DNA from 2 places in the Arthrobacter sp. zg.Y820 genome. Region 2 is predicted to be linked to the other one. Evidence: riboswitches for the same ligand, from Rfam matches in the RefSeq annotation. Region 2 holds a riboswitch; the other holds the start of a gene.
What was found. A riboswitch is a leader RNA that binds a small molecule or an ion and turns the genes downstream of it on or off. The one in region 2 is predicted to bind cyclic di-AMP.
Positions count from the first base shown of each region.

Region 1: it holds a riboswitch for cyclic di-AMP, as region 2 does, so the genes downstream of both, QNN99_RS08435 (C40 family peptidase) here and QNN99_RS16405 (NlpC/P60 family protein) in region 2, are expected to answer to the same signal.

Region 1 is NZ_JASKLX010000008.1:187,442-194,930, reverse strand. Features, by position in the region: gene QNN99_RS08445 (sensor histidine kinase) at 1-1,117, shown strand, start outside; gene QNN99_RS08440 (hypothetical protein) at 1,173-1,766, shown strand; gene QNN99_RS08435 (C40 family peptidase) at 1,945-2,817, opposite strand; cyclic di-AMP (ydaO/yuaA leader) riboswitch at 2,821-2,967, opposite strand; gene QNN99_RS08430 (LbetaH domain-containing protein) at 3,147-3,758, opposite strand; gene QNN99_RS08425 (response regulator) at 4,008-4,652, opposite strand; gene QNN99_RS08420 (sensor histidine kinase) at 4,640-5,935, opposite strand; gene QNN99_RS08415 (ABC transporter ATP-binding protein) at 6,123-6,878, shown strand; gene QNN99_RS08410 (FtsX-like permease family protein) at 6,880-7,489, shown strand, end outside.
Region 2 is NZ_JASKLX010000016.1:12,958-20,446, reverse strand. Features, by position in the region: gene QNN99_RS16440 (sensor histidine kinase) at 1-600, shown strand, start outside; gene fdhD (formate dehydrogenase accessory sulfurtransferase FdhD) at 624-1,451, opposite strand; gene QNN99_RS16430 (molybdopterin molybdotransferase MoeA) at 1,564-2,862, opposite strand; gene QNN99_RS16425 (DUF6457 domain-containing protein) at 2,852-3,142, opposite strand; gene mobA (molybdenum cofactor guanylyltransferase) at 3,143-3,949, opposite strand; gene QNN99_RS16415 (HNH endonuclease) at 3,949-4,449, opposite strand; gene QNN99_RS16410 (NlpC/P60 family protein) at 4,705-5,541, opposite strand; gene QNN99_RS16405 (NlpC/P60 family protein) at 5,575-6,444, opposite strand; cyclic di-AMP (ydaO/yuaA leader) riboswitch at 6,448-6,610, opposite strand; gene QNN99_RS16400 (M23 family metallopeptidase) at 6,731-7,489, opposite strand, start outside.

The sequences.
Region 1 (7,489 bases), on a different contig from region 2:
CGTGTCCCGCAACATGCCCTCCGGGCTTCCGGACACGCAGTCGCTGGCCCAAGTGGCCGCTACCGGCCTGGATCGCAGGGACACGGTTGCGGCAGGGAGCCGCACCTATGAGGTCCTGACGGTCGAGCGCCGCGGAGACGTTGTCCAGGCTGCCGTTGACACACATGATGCCACCGAACAGCTGCGCCGCCTGGCCCTGGCACTGGCGGTTTCCGTCGCGGCGGCGGGCCTTGCGGCCGGAGCCGTCTCAGCGCTGGCTGCGCGAGCGGCGATGCGTCCAATGGCCGAGGCACTGGCCCTGCAGCGCCGGTTTGTCGCTGATGCCAGCCATGAACTGCGCACACCGCTGACGCTGCTGAGCACACGGACACAGTTGCTTCGGCGGCGGCTGGCGGCTGACCCGGCCGGCTCGGCGCCTGCCCCGGAGGCTCTGCAGGCAGCGGACGACGTCGTCGCCGACACCAAGGTGCTGACAGGCATCCTCGAAGACCTGCTGATGGCGGCAGATCCGCGGCAGTCCGGTCCGGCGGAACCCGTCAACCTGGTTGCACTGGCCCGGTCCGCCGTCGGCTCCCTGGAGCCGGAGGCGCGGAGGCGGAACCTGACGCTGGAGTTCGATGCGCCGGCCCCGGAAGTGACAGTCCTTGGCGGGCAGTTCGCCCTGCAGCGAGTCTTTACGGCGCTGGGGGCCAACGCTTTGGACTACGGCCGATCAGTCGTGCGGTTTTCGGTTCGGAGCGACAGCGGGGAGGCTGTGATTCGGGTGTCCGACGACGGCCCCGGTTTTCCGCCCGGCTTCAGCCGGCATGCCTTTGAGCGGTTTGCATCGGCGCGGAGCCGGGACCGGCAGGGAGCCGGCGATGATTCCGAAGGCTCAAAGGGCGGGGACGGCTCCTCAGCGCAGCCGCGGCACTATGGGCTCGGGCTGGCACTGGTTGCGGAGATTTCCGCCCGATACGGCGGCAGCGTCCGTGCTTTGCCGGCCGGCGCCGGTGAACGTGCCGGTAACGAAGCAGATTCCGGCGGCGTCGTGGAAGTCCGGCTGCCGCTCGATAACAGCATCCGCGGGCGGCGGACCAGGTGGGGGAGGCTGCGCGGACTGCGGGAGCGGAACTAAGAATCCTCGAAGAATCTGATCCGAGAATGGAAGCGTCAGCAAACCACTTTCGGAGGTGAAGATTACGATGGTTTTCCGGGACAAGACCACGGTTCTCCGGGACAAGGCCAGAGGGCCACTTGGGTGGATACTCGGCGTCGTCGGCGGTCTGGCGCTGCTGGTCGGCTCCTTTTTTGCCGGCGTGGCCACCGCGGATACCTCAGGGGACCAGGAACAGGCCTCGGTTACCGAGCAGGAAGTCCAGCGGGAGCAGGACACGGACAAACAGGGCGCCGAGGACCAGGACGCCGAGGACCGAAGCGCTGAGGACCAGGACACCCGGTCCGAGAGCCGTCCGCGACTCGACGACGAGGACGCAGACGCAGACGCCAACGCAGAGGCCGACGGCGAAGCCGAAACCGAAGCCGATACCGATGGGGACGGGCGCCCCCATAAGCATCACCACAGAGGCGACGACGGGATTCCGGGCGACGGAGACGAGCCTGGGAACGGTCCTGCCGAAGACGGAGACAAAATCCGAGGCGATGGCGACGGTCCTGCTGACGACGGCGACGGCCCCGCCGGCGATGATGCTTCCGGCAAGGAGCCGAAAACTCAGGACGACGCTGAAACTCAGGACAACACTGAGCAGGACGCCCCGACCACCTAAGGCAGTCCGACACGGGACACCGGAAACGGAACGTCCGGACGGAACGTCCGGACAGAACGTCTGGACAGAACACCCGGACACGCAAAAACACCCGGCCAAAGGGCCGGGTGTTTTTGGTGGAGCTGCCGGAGGACGAGCCGTTCACTTCCCGCCCTCCGGCGGGATTGCTACTGCGAAATTACGCTACGCGGTAGTAGACGGCGCCGGAGCCGACGTTAGCGCTCTGCTCAACGGTCTGGTTGCCGTTCCATCCGCTGTGGATGGCCTGTCCGTTGCCGGTGTAGATGGCAATGTGGGCAAAGCCCATGCCGCCGTCGGCGTAGAAGGCGATGTCGCCGGGCTGCGGGTCAGTGACCGGGGTTCCGTAGGCAGCAAGCTGCGCCGGGGACAGGTCGCCAACCGAGTGGCCGGCTGCCCGGAGGGCAACCTCAACCAGGACGGTGCAGTCCTGCATGGCGCCCATCTGGGACTGAGCGGATGCAAGCATGATCTGGTTGGTGCCGGTTACGGCAGCAGGAGTCACGGCGGACGCCTGGGTGCTGATGCTGCTGAAGTCGGCTGCAGCAGGCTCGGCCGCGGGGGCCGGAGCAGCGGCAACAACAGGAGCGGCAACAGGAGCAGCAACAGGAGCTGCGGCGGCGCCACCGGCGTAGGTGATGACATCACCGGGGTAGATGATGGAGTCCAGCGCAAGGCCGTTCTGCGCCAGGATGTCGTTCAGGTTGACGCCGTACGTTGCAGCAATCTTGCTGAGCGTATCGCCGGACTGAACCACGTGAGTGGATCCTGCAGATGCCGGGGCCTCAACGGGAGCGGTTACAGCGGCGGGTGCGGCTACAGGGGCCGGTGCGCTGTAGGACTCGGCTGAGTCGTTGGCGATGACGCCGGCCGAGGCCGGAGCGGCCATGCCGAGCAGCAGAGTGGAGCCTGCGGCCATGACGGTAGCGGCGCTGCCGATGGTGCGTGCTTTGCCGTTGGTGGCGTTGGCAACTGCGGCCAGGAGCCCGGCGTTGTTGGCACGGTGGCGTCCACGAGTGTTATTGAAAGACAATGAGTTACCTCTCCCGATACCTGCGAGGTGAGCTGTCGGATGCGGATGGGAGTCACCCGGTCAGCTAAAGAAACCTTCGGCTGACTTAACCCCAAGGATTCAAAGGAACCCGTTTATGGTTCCCCCGCCTCTGCCGAAGTGTTTATATCTGTGGACCTTGACCAGCGGCAGAGCTAGGTAACAAGCCAAGGGAGCCGCTTCAGATAACGGCACGACCACTACGCTACAAGACGATTACGCAAAGGTAACTATTTAGTAACGGAGCTCGCATTTTCACCTGGGTGCCGCCTCTTGGTAATTGCAGCCCGGAGCGGCCTGGACCGGAGGGATCAGGCGGGCGAATCGGTCTGGCGTACGACGTTGGCTGTCGCGAAGTTGCCAAAGCCCTGAACCAGTTCGCCGGGAGCCAGCCTCAGTCCGCGGGCGAGCCCCGTTCCCCTAAGGACAGCACCGCGCTTCTCCGCCGGATTTGAGCGGAAGTCTCCGCCGTCGGCGAGAACCACTGAATCCGCTTCGACGGCACCCATGATCTGTGAGCCGGTGCCAAGCACTGACCGGCCGGTCACCACGGGCCCGTTGGCCAGCCGTGCGCCGTCGCCCACTGCCACGGCATGGGTCCGGCCCGCCTTGAGCTGGACTCCGCCGGGCCCCAGCGTGATTTCGGAGCCCAGGAGGAGCATTCCACCGTGCTCGGCGGTGAGAAAGGTGCCTGGATGGAAAACATTCCGGTGTCCGATAACGCAGGAACTCTGGTCATCCACCTGGATAACCACTCCGGGATACAGCACATTGCCTTCGCCGAGCTGAGCTCTTCGTGAAATCAAGGTCGATGACGGGTCGAGTATCTGCTGGGTAGCGCACAGCTGCAGGACTTCCGCGACGGTGAGGAATCCTAAATCCTGGCGAATGCTGTCGGCATCGGTTCGCTGAGGCGCTGGCATAATTCTTCTCTTCTTTCGTGATCTGGCCGGATCGCAATATATCAACGCGCTGGGAGCACTCTTAGCCTACCGTCCTTGCCCGGGTGCTGCGGCGGCAGAACGCCCGGCGGCGCGGAAGTCGGCCGCTCGGCGGGCAGGTTCGGTGCCGACGGAAACAAAAGGCGTGAAAAGACACGAAAAATCATCCCCGGTGAAATGCAACCTGGTCCCGGCGAATTCATCAGGTGATGCTCCGGGACGGCAGGCGGGCTAGGACCGCAGATAGGCCAGGGCAGCCAGGACCCGACGGTGCCCGTTGTCCAGCGGCGAAAGTCCCAGCTTCGCGAAGATGTTGCCAATATGCTTGCTGACGGCGGTCTCTGAGACTGAAATTGCCTGCGCAATGGCGGCATTGCCGAGCCCCTCGGCCACCAGCCCCAGCACCTCGAATTCCCGCGGGGTCAGCGACCGAATGGGATCCTGGGTGCTGCGTCGGCTGAACAGCTGCGCAATGACCTCCGGGTCCATCACCGTTCCGCCGTCCAGCACCCGCTTTAGGCCGTCCACAAAGTCGCCGACCTTGCCCACACGTTCCTTGAGCAGGTAGCCCACGCCCTGCGCGCCGGAGGCAAGCAACCGCCCGGCGTAGCGGTCCTCCACATAGGCGGAGAGGACGAGCACGGGAAAATTGGGCACCCGGGAGCGGAGTTCCAAGGCCGCACGCAGGCCTTCATTGGTGTACGACGGCGGCATCCGCACGTCCAGCACCGCACCGTCGGCGCTCCCCGGCTCAAAGGCCGCAAGCAGGTCCTCGGCGTTGTCGGCGGAACCGACCACCTCGAATCCTTCGCCCTGCAGCAGCAGTTCCAAGCCCGCCCGCAGAAGGGCGTCGTCTTCGGCTATCAGAAGGCGCATGGCAGTTCTACCCTCACAACAGTGGGCCCTCCGTCGGGGCTGGCCAGGACCAGCTTGCCGCCGAAGGCCGCCGCCCGCCGGGCGATCCCGGCCAGTCCCGTGCCCGAGCGGCCGGCGGCCTCAGCCGACCCTGCGGTCTCAGGCGAACCTGCCCGCGCGCCGCCTCGGCCGTCGTCGTTCACTTGGATCACCAGAATGTCCTCCCGCGGCGATGATTCGGTTTGCAGAACCACGTCAATCCGTGACGCGTCGGCGTGCTTTGCCGCGTTGGTCAGGGCTTCAGCGAGGACAAAGTACGCTGCCGCCTCCACCGCGGCGGGAGCCCGCCGCAGGCCGCTGGTATTCAGGGAACACGGAACCGGTGACCGGCTGGTCAGCGAAGCGGCGGCCCCGCCCAGCCCCAGTTCGTCCAGGACCGGCGGATAAATATCGTGTACTGCCGCCCGCAGGCCGGCCAGGGCTTCGGCGGCGGCATCCTGCGCGCGCCCAAGAAAAGGCATTGCCGCCGCCGGATCCGTTTCGGCAGCCCGCTGTGCCAGCCCGAGCATCATGACGACGCCGACGAGGCGGTTCTGCGCGCCGTCGTGCAGTTCCCGCTCGATGCGCCGCAGTTCCGCCGCGTGGGCGGCGAGGGCATTGGCCCGGGCAGCGGACAGGTCGGAGATGCGCCGGGACAGCTCCGCGAACCGCCGGGGGGACAGAATGCCCAGGGTTGCGTCGCTGATCCGTCGCGCCATCCAGGGCAGCAGCAGCCAGGCGGCGACGGCGTAGCCCAGTCCCAGCAGGATCATCAGGAGGGCGTCGGTCCAACTTGTGACGGCGACTGTCAGCTCCAGCGGCGCTTCCGGCGGAAACAGGGGCCAGAAGGGGGCGGCCACCACGTACAGCACCGCACCAACGGGCAGCGCGAGAGCGAGGGCGGCGGCCGGCACGGCAAACGCGCAGTGGAACAGAAGCCAGGCCACATCACGGCGAGTCTCCGGAGAGCTGAGCAGGGCGGCCAGCTCAGTGAAGGAGTGCCGGCCGGTGAGGCGGCGCCGGTCAAACGGAAGAACCGCGGAAGAGAATCCGGCTGCGCGTCCCTGCGCCCGGGCGGCCACCCGGTTGAGCATTTCCAGGAGGCTCGGAACGGCGTACAGGCCCACGCCCAGGGCGACGAACGGAAGCAACACGATGCCGGCGAGCAGGATGCCCAGCGACGCCAGCCAATACCCGCCCTCGCACACCAGGAACCGCAAATCCCGGGCACGGGTCTCCAGACTGGTTCTGCTCGGGAAGCTCACCCGTTGAATTATGCCCGACGCCGAAACGGCTGTCGGTATAGCCAGCTATACCCCGGATTGGGGTGCTGGCTGTATCGGACCTCGGGTTCGTCCTCCGTAGCGTCGAAGGCAGCACCTGCACCGCGGATCACAACCTCCGTTGAAGACCTCCACCGCCGATAAGAACCGCCGACCAAGGGATGAACCCATGTTTTCCGATGCCGCAGAATTCTCCGGCCCCGCTGCCCTGCAGCTGCAGGGCGTGTCCAAAAGCTACCGTTCCGGCACCGCGGGCGTGCCGGCCCTGCGGGAGGTGTCGCTGGCCGTTCCGGCCGGAACCTTCACCGCGGTCATGGGGCCCTCCGGGTCCGGCAAAAGCACGCTGCTGCAGTGCGCCGCCGGTCTGGACACGCCGGACAGCGGCCGTGTCCTGCTGGGCACCACCGAGATTTCGCGCCTGGGCAGCAAGGCACTGACCCGCTTCCGCCGGGATCATGTCGGCTTCGTGTTCCAGTCCTACAACCTGCTGCCCCAACTGTCAGTGGTCCGGAACGTCACGCTGCCGCTGCTGCTGGCCGGGCGCGGCACCGACTCCGCCTGGCTCGACTACGTTATGGACGCCGTGGGTCTGGCCGGGCTGGGGGAGCGGAAGCCGCAGGAACTCTCCGGCGGGCAGCAGCAGAGGGCGGCGATCGCGCGGGCGCTGATTACCCGCCCGGACGCTGTTTTCGCCGACGAACCCACCGGCGCTTTGGACTCCGGCACGGCACGCCAGGTGCTGGACCTGCTGCGGCACACCGTCTCGGTCCTGGGACAGACGGTTGTCATGGTCACCCATGATCCGGTGGCGGCCGGCTCTGCTGACACAGTCATTTTCCTCGCCGACGGACGCCTCGACGGCAGCATGAGCGGTGCCACCGCCCGCGACGTCACCGAACGCATGGCCTACCTGGGGGAGCGCTGACATGTTTGCTCTTGCCAAAGCATCCATCCGGCACCACCGCGGCGGATTCGCCGGGGTTTTTGTGGCCGTGTTCCTGTGCGCCGGGCTCATCACGGCCATGGGCGTCCTCATCGAAACCGGGCTTCGCGGCGGCACGGCCCCGCAGCGGCTGCAGGGCGCCGACGTCGTAGTGGGCGCCCCGCAGGCGCTGCCGGTGGTGGAGGACATGGACGCCCCCTTCGCCGAACGCGTCCTGCTTCCCTCCGGTGCGGTCGCTGACATACGCGCCGTTCCCGGGGTGGAACGGGCGGTGGGCACCATCGAGCTTCCGCTGGCCACCACGGACGGTACGGCGGTTTCCGCGGCTGCCTGGGAATCGGCTGCCCTGGCACCGTACAGGCTGTCCTCCGGGAAGCCTCCGCAGCAGGCCACCGACGTGGTGGTGGACGGCTCCTTTGAAGCGGTTCCGGGCAGCCGGCTCGTCCTTGCCCACGGCGGCGTTCCAACGGAATACACGGTGTCCGGCATCGCCGCCCCGGAGGCGGGGGATACCGGCTCGGCGTCCCCCGCCGTCTTCTTCAGCTCCGCGGGCGCGGCGGCCCTGTGGCCGCACGGCGAGACGGTGGCGACGG
Region 2 (7,489 bases):
GCCGGGGAGGTTCCTCCGCACATGGTGCAGATGCTGGAAATTGTGGGGCGCAACGCCGCGCGCCTGAACCAGCTCATTTCCGACCTGCTCACCATTTCCCGCAGCGATGCCCATGCCAGTCTTGCAGTGGAGGAAATCGATCTGGCCGGTCTCCTGGAATCGGTGGCGGCGGCGCTGGCACCGGCTGCCGCAGCGAATGACATTACCCTGCAGCTGGGGCCGGTGGCGGCACCGCTCCTGGTCGACGGAGAAGAGGCGCAGCTGGAACAGGTCTTCACGAACCTGCTCTCCAACGCCGTGAAGTTCACGCGCCCGGGCGGAACGGTGGATGTCCTGAGCGATGTCATCAGCACGGATTCCGGCCCCCAGATCCGGGTCAAGGTGGTGGACAGCGGCATCGGAATCCCCGAGGGCGACATTCCCAAGCTGTTCCGGCGGTTCTTCCGTGCTTCCAATGCCACGGCTGCCGCAATTCCCGGCACCGGTCTCGGCCTGGCCATTGTGCAGGACATCGTCCACCAGCACGGCGGGGAGCTGGCCATCGATTCGGCGGTGGGCCGGGGCACCACGGTCACCGTGCAGGTTCCGGCGCGGCGCTGATCGTTTCGCTGCCCCAGCTGCGGTCAGACCGAAATCCGCTCCGGGAACGCGTAGCAGTTCAGCGACGTCCCGCGGCTGAAGCCCACCAGCGTCATCCCGGCATCCTGTGCCAGCTCCACCGACAACGACGACGGCGCGCTGACGGCCGCCAGCATCGGGATGCCGGCAAGCTGGGCCTTCTGCACCAATTCAAAGGACGCCCGGCCGGAGACCTGGAGGACGGTTCCCCGCAGCGGCAGCCTGCCCGCGCGCAGGGCCCAGCCCACCACTTTGTCCACCGCATTGTGGCGTCCCACGTCTTCGCGCAGGCACAGCAACTCGCCCTCGGCGCTGAACAGCCCGGCGGCATGAACCCCGCCGGTGCGGTCGAAGACCTTCTGCTGCTGCCGCAGCTGGTCCGGCAGTGCCGCCAGTACCGGGAGCGGAACCCGCACGTCGTCGTCGCCCAGCGAGAAGTGGGAGGACTTGCGCACCGCATCGATGGACGCCGTCCCGCAGATGCCGCAGGAACTGGACGTGTAGACATGGCGCTCCATAGCCGTGTCCGGGAGTGCGGTGCCCGGTCGCAGCTGCACATCCACCACGTTGAAGGTCTGCTGTCCGGACTCGTCGACGCCGGCACAGTAGCGCAGGCTGATCAGCTGTCCGGGCTCCCAGATGATGCCTTCCGAGACCAGGAACCCGGCGACAAGGTCAAAGTCATCGCCGGGCGTCCTCATCGTGACGGTAAAGGAACGACCCTCGACCCGGATCTCCAGCGGCTCCTCGCCGGCCAGTATGTCTTCGCGCTTGGTAACTGTTCCGTCCGTCCGGAATTTCGTGATCGATCCGCGCCGGGTAACCCGTCCCATTCCGTCTCCTTAAAAACTCCGTCTCCGTGAGACACGGTGCCCCTTCACCCAGTGCGGCTGGGCTGGAGCAGCGCCTCATCCGAGCCTAGCCGACACCGGCCCGGACGGGCACTCAGTGAGCCGGGGGCTCGTGCACCGTCCAGGGCAGCGGCAGTGCGGTAATCGCTTCATCCTTGGTGCATCCGGATTCCGGGATGACCATGATGGCATCGGCGTCGGCAATTCCGCGCAGCATTCCCGACCGGAAATACTGCGAGGGCAGCGCCCGCCCGTTCTCGATCCGGCAGGGCACCAGACGGGTGCGTCCGGGCAGCGGTTCAATATCCACGCCCACCAGGACGTGGCGCTCCGGCGACAGCGGCGCTCCCCGGAGCCCGTCCAAAAGCGGTGAGAGGACGGTGAAGACAGCCATCATGGCCGCCAGCGGATTGCCGGGCAGAGCCACAAGTAGCCGGCCGTCGGGAAGACGGGCCAGCATGGTTGGGTGCCCGGGACGCATCGCGACGCCGTTGATCAGCATTTCCGCGTCCATGTCCTCCAGCGCCTGGCGCAGGTGGTCGGCCTCGGAGCGGCCGGTGCCGCCGGTGGTGATGAGGACATCCCCCGAGGACATGGCGATGGAGGTCTCGTCGGAAGCATCAGTGCTCAGGGCCGCCACCACGTCCTCATAGCGGTCGGACAGGCGGCGGACCACGTCCATGCGGCCGCCGAGCATGGTCACCAGCTGCGGAAGCTGCGGGCCGAAGGTGTCCCGCACCTGGCCGGACTCCGGCAGCCCGTATTCGATGACTTCGTCGCCGGTCAGCAGAAGCGACACCCGGGGTGCGCGGAGCACCGGCAGGGTATCGTGCCCGCACACTGCGGCAAGCGCGATGTGTGCCGGGTTCAGCCGGGTGCCGCGCCGGATCGTGACTTCGCCTGCGGCTGCTTCCTCTCCCGCGGGCCGGATGTGTTCGCCGGACCGGGGTTCTTCCCCGCGGGCATCGTCGCTGAGGGCGAGCACCGGGTTGACGCCGCCGGTGAGCACGCCGCTTTCGGAGCGCAGCACGCTGTGGGCGCCCAGCGGGATCATGCCGCCCGTCAGGATGGCAACGGCCTGGCCCGGCTGCAGCGGGCGGCGTCCGGACTCCTTGTGGATCTGCCACCGCTCCGTTTTCGGCTCCTGATGCGACACCAGCTGCCACGGCGGCGGACCGGAGACGGCCCAGCCGTCCATCGCCGACGACGCATAATGCGGAATGGGCTGCAAGGCGGTTACGTCCTCGGCGAGGACCTGGCCCAGGGCCTCGGCCAGGGGCACAGTTTCATAGGGCAGCGGGCGGCCCGCTGAGAATGCCAAGCTGCGCGCCTGCTCCCAGGGCGCGTTGGGCTGAAGCGGGAGTATTACGGGGGTGGAATTGTCAGTTGTCATTGGAGTCTCCGGTTTCACCGTAGTTTTTGCATTCACGGGCAGCCGCGCGCATCGCTGCGCCCATGGCGACGTCGTCGTCCGCCTGTCCGCTGCCTGCCGCCAGCCCTGCAGCAAATCCGGCCACAAACGTGGTCAGGGGTGCGGCGGGCCGGACCACCGAGTGAGCCGCGTCTGAGGCCAGCTGCAACACTGCGCCGATATCCACGGCGGTTCCCTCCAGCTCCAAGGCGGTCAGCAGCCTGCCGCACCACGCTTCGAGTTGTTCTTCCTGGCTTGCCATTTACTGCTCCTCTGCTGGCGTTCGCTCGGACGCTGCGGACGCTTCCACGTTACCGGCGCGCCCGGTTCCCACCGACCAGCGCCGGGCATCCTCCCACGTATCAATATCCGCCGTGCTGTGGGCGGGCACCGCAACGCCCCTCCATTGCACCTTAGCAAGGAGCCTCCTCATCGAGAGGTTTTCCAAGCCGCCAGGCCTGTCGGGCTGGTGCACCGCAGCTCCCAGGTGAGCGGTCCGGTACAGGGCCGCCAGCGGCTGCGCCCTGCCGGTTTCATCAAGCGCCAGCAGCGATTCATACCGGTCCACGCGTCCCGGCGCAACCTCCGCTTCGGTGCTCCGGGCGGCGGCCAGGAGCGCCGCGACGGCCCGGGAGATGAACGGCATGTCGCAGGCCAGGACCAGCGTCCAGCCCGGTTGCAGGTGCCCTGCGTGACTGTCCCGTTCCGCCAGCGCTGTCCAGGCAGCCGCCAGGGCTGCCGCCGGCCCGGAGAACGGCGGATCTTCCCGGACCAGCAGCGCGGCACCATGTCCGGACTCCTCCACGACTGCGGACAAGGACGGCGGACCGGCAACGGCGCAGGCGCACGCCCCCGCCGCAGCGTCCAGTGCGGCCGCCAGCAGCGTCCGGCCGGAGGCCTGCAGCAGTGCCTTTGGTGTTCCGTCCAGCCGCGAGGACCGCCCGCCGGCCAAGATAACGGCGTTGAAGCGCGGACGGTCACCGGTGCGGGAAAGGTCCTCCGAGCTGGAAAGCTCTTTCGAGCGGGGAGAATTGTTGCAGCGGGAAGAGCCGCCGCGCGGCAGGGGCATCACGCGGCGGTGCCGGCGTCAAGGAACTCGTCCCACTGCGGTGCCGGGCGTTCGAGTTCACGGATTTGCCAGCGCGCTCCGCGCGGCGGCTGGGGAAGGAAGCGCAGCTGCCAGCCCAGCTGGTTCAGGGTCCGGTCCCCCTTGGCGTTGTTGCAGCGCAGGCAGCACGCGACCATGTTCTCCCAGCTGTCGCCCCCTCCGCGGGACTTGGGCAGGACGTGATCGACTGTCGAAGCGGCCTTGCCGCAGTAGGCGCACTGATGTCCGTCGCGGCGCAGTACGCCCCGCCGGGTGGCTGACGTGCCTTCCCGATACGGAATCTTCACGTATCGATGCAGCAGGATGACCGACGGGCGGGGAAGGATCTCGGTGGGGCCCACCACGGGATCGCCGCTTTCCGCGACAACACTGGCCTTCCCGGACAGCACCAGTACCAGTGCCCGGCGGAAGGTCACCACGGCCAGCGGCTCGTAGCCGGCATTCAGGACGAGAGTGCGCATGCACATTCCTCTTCGCATGCCCGTCGGCGGTGCCAGCCCGTCGGCGGAGGACGGTACTTCGGATGATCTATGGAAAAGAGTATGCCCCGATCCGGATCTTGGCCATTTTTCTGCGGCGGCGAGGAGTCAAAGCGGCGGCACTCAGTTAAAGGCACTCAGTTAATAAAGGCACTCGGTTAAAAGAGTCAAGGGCCCTTCCCGCGGGAAGAGCCCTTGATCACCGGTCAGAACCGGCGGAAATGCAGTGGTGCGGTCCTAGCCGACCCGGATGTAAACTCCGCCGGAGCCCAGCTCGGCCGGCGCAACAACGGTGGAACCACCGTTGTATCCGCCGTGGATGGCCTGGCCGTTGCCAATGTAGACAGCAATGTGAGCCATGCCCATGCCGCCGTCGGCGTAGTAGATCAGGTCGCCGGCAACGGCCTGCGAAGCGCTGACGGTGCTGCCCAGTGACAGGTAGCCGGCGGGCCAGTCGTGGAAGCTGATGCCTGCTGCAGCCAGCGAATTGGTTACCAGCATGGTGCAGTCCTGCGAGACGCCCAGCTGTGCGTAGGCGGCCGCTGCGATAATCGCTGCGGTGCCCGACGACGCAGCAGGGGCTTCCTGCCGGGCGGGAGCAGCCACAGCCGGAGCAGCCGCACCCGCGGCCGGCACGGCTGCGAGTGCTTCACCCGGCTGGGCTGCGAGTGCTTCACCCGGCTGGGCTGCGAGTGCTTCACCTGGCGCGGCTGCGTCCAGCGTTGCCGCCGGCCGGGCCTGAACGGCAACCTGGGCCTGCGGCGCAGGCTCGGGGGCCACGATGACGCCGGCCACTGCCGGTCGGTCAAAGTTCACCGTTGCGGTTTCCGGAACTGTCAGCGGAGCAGCCGAGGACAGGTCCAGGGTGCTGGTCTGGACGTTGCGGACCAGGTCTGATCCGGAAGCGTTGGCGGCGACGCCGGTGCTCAGGACAAGTCCCGAGGCGGCGACGACGACAGCTGCCTGGCGTCCGACAGTTCCCGCGTTGGCGGTCATTGCCTGGGCCAGTGCGGTCAGCGGTGCGGTACGTGCCACCGGCGCCCGGTGGCGGGCGCGCTCAGTTGTCGATGTCATGCGGCTGCGATCTCCGTTAGGTGACAACTGGGCTTAGCTGACGCGGACGAAGCTTGCGCCGCCGAGGTAGGACAGCGGGTGCAGCACGGTGTTCATGCCGTCGAAGCCGCCGCTGATGACCTGGCCGTTGCCGACGTAGATCGCTACGTGGCCGGAAGTGATGACGAGGTCACCGGGCTGGGGAGAGCCGACAACCGAGCCGTAGGCGTAGAACTGTGCCGGTGCAAGGTCTCCCACGGACTTACCGATGGAACGAAGCGCCTTCTCAACCATGGCGGTGCAGTCCTGCGCAACGCCGATCTGGCTGTAGGCGGAGGCCACGAGGGCCGCGCCTGCTCCGCTGGAGGCGACGGGGGCCGGAGCCGGCGTCGCTGCTGCGGGGGCGGCCGGGCCGGCGGAAGGTGCCGCAGCGGGGGCTGCGGCTGCCGGGGCTGCGGCTGCAGAGGCTGCGACTGCCGGGGCTGCGTAGGCCTTGGTGCTCACGGCGGCCTGCTGGGCCTGAAGGGCGGCAGCCTGCTTTGCCTGCGCTGCTGCCTGCTCCTGTGCAACAACTGCGGCGGCGGCGGCGGCTTCGTCTGCTGCAACCTGCGCGCGGTAGTCGGCTCCGGAAACCGAGGAAACGGATTCCAGCGTTGCCAGTTCAAACGGCGCCTGCGCGGAAACCGAAACGGCTCCGGTGGAGGTCACGACGCTCAGCGGCGTGGCTTCCAGTGCCTGGCGATCGGTGTTGGCGGCTGCCTGGGCGGGAAGGCCCGCGGCCAGTACGAGGCCGGAAGCGGCGACGACGACTGCGGCCTGGCGGCCAATGGTTCCAGCGTTGGAGGTAACGGCCCGGGATAGTGCTGAAATTGGGCTCGTCTGGGTGGTGGCCGCGCGACGACGGCCATGAGCTACTGATGACACAAGTTTGCCTCTCCCAATGCCTACGAGGTGAGCTGTCGGATTCGGATGGGAGTCACCCGGTTGCTGGACCGCCAGGCCCGTGCAACTTAACCCCTAGGGTTTCTTGCGAAACCCGAATGTGGTTCCCCCGCCTCTGCCATGCGATGTTGCGAACGGATCTCAAACAGTGGCAGAGCTCGGCGATCTGTTCGAGAGTGCCCGATCTTTGGCCGATCGGGCACGAGGAAGAGCGTACAACAACATTTGACCAATGTCACGTTCCGGTCACGGAATGGTTTACCTGCGGTTACAGCCAGCCCAACGGGTCCACTACGTCGCCGTTAACCATGACCTCAAAGTGCAGGTGGCAGCCGGTGGACGCGCCCGTGGTGCCGCTGGCACCCACCAGGTCTCCGCGCTCCACCGTGGCGCCAACGCCAACCGCAAGGTTGGACATGTGGTTGTAGGTGGTCTCCACGCCGTTGCCGTGGTCCACGACGACGCGGTTTCCGCCGCCGCCGCCGTGCCAGCCGGCAAAGGTCACCGTTCCGGAGGCAGCGGCCGTAACATCGGTGCCGCAGGCCGCGGCGAAGTCCTGGCCGCGGTGCAGTTCGCCGGCGCTGCCGGTGATGGGGCTGACCCGGTAGCCGAACCCTGAGGTCTGAACCAGATCCGAGGCCAGCGGTGTGGCCAGGGTCCCCTTGGCGGCGCCCGCGGCAACTTCACTGCCCGCAGCCACGACGACCTGGCGCAGCTTCGCATCCGGATCGGACTTGCTGGTCAGCGCGGCGCGTTCGAACTCAACTGTTGCATTGGGGTCAGCGGAAACCACCACTGCTTCCTCAACGGCTGCGGTCTGCATCTCTTCGACCGGCTCAGGGACCGCTGCGGTAGTGGGGAGGGCGACGGTAAGGATCAGGCCCGACGTCGCGGCGGTGATGGCAACTTTCTGGGCTGCACCACCGAAGGAGCTGGGTTTTGTTTCGGCCCGGCGGCGGCCCGATGGTTGGCCGTTCCGTGGGCGCGGGGCCGTAACCGGAGCGGACGCGCGGCGCCTGCCCGGGGC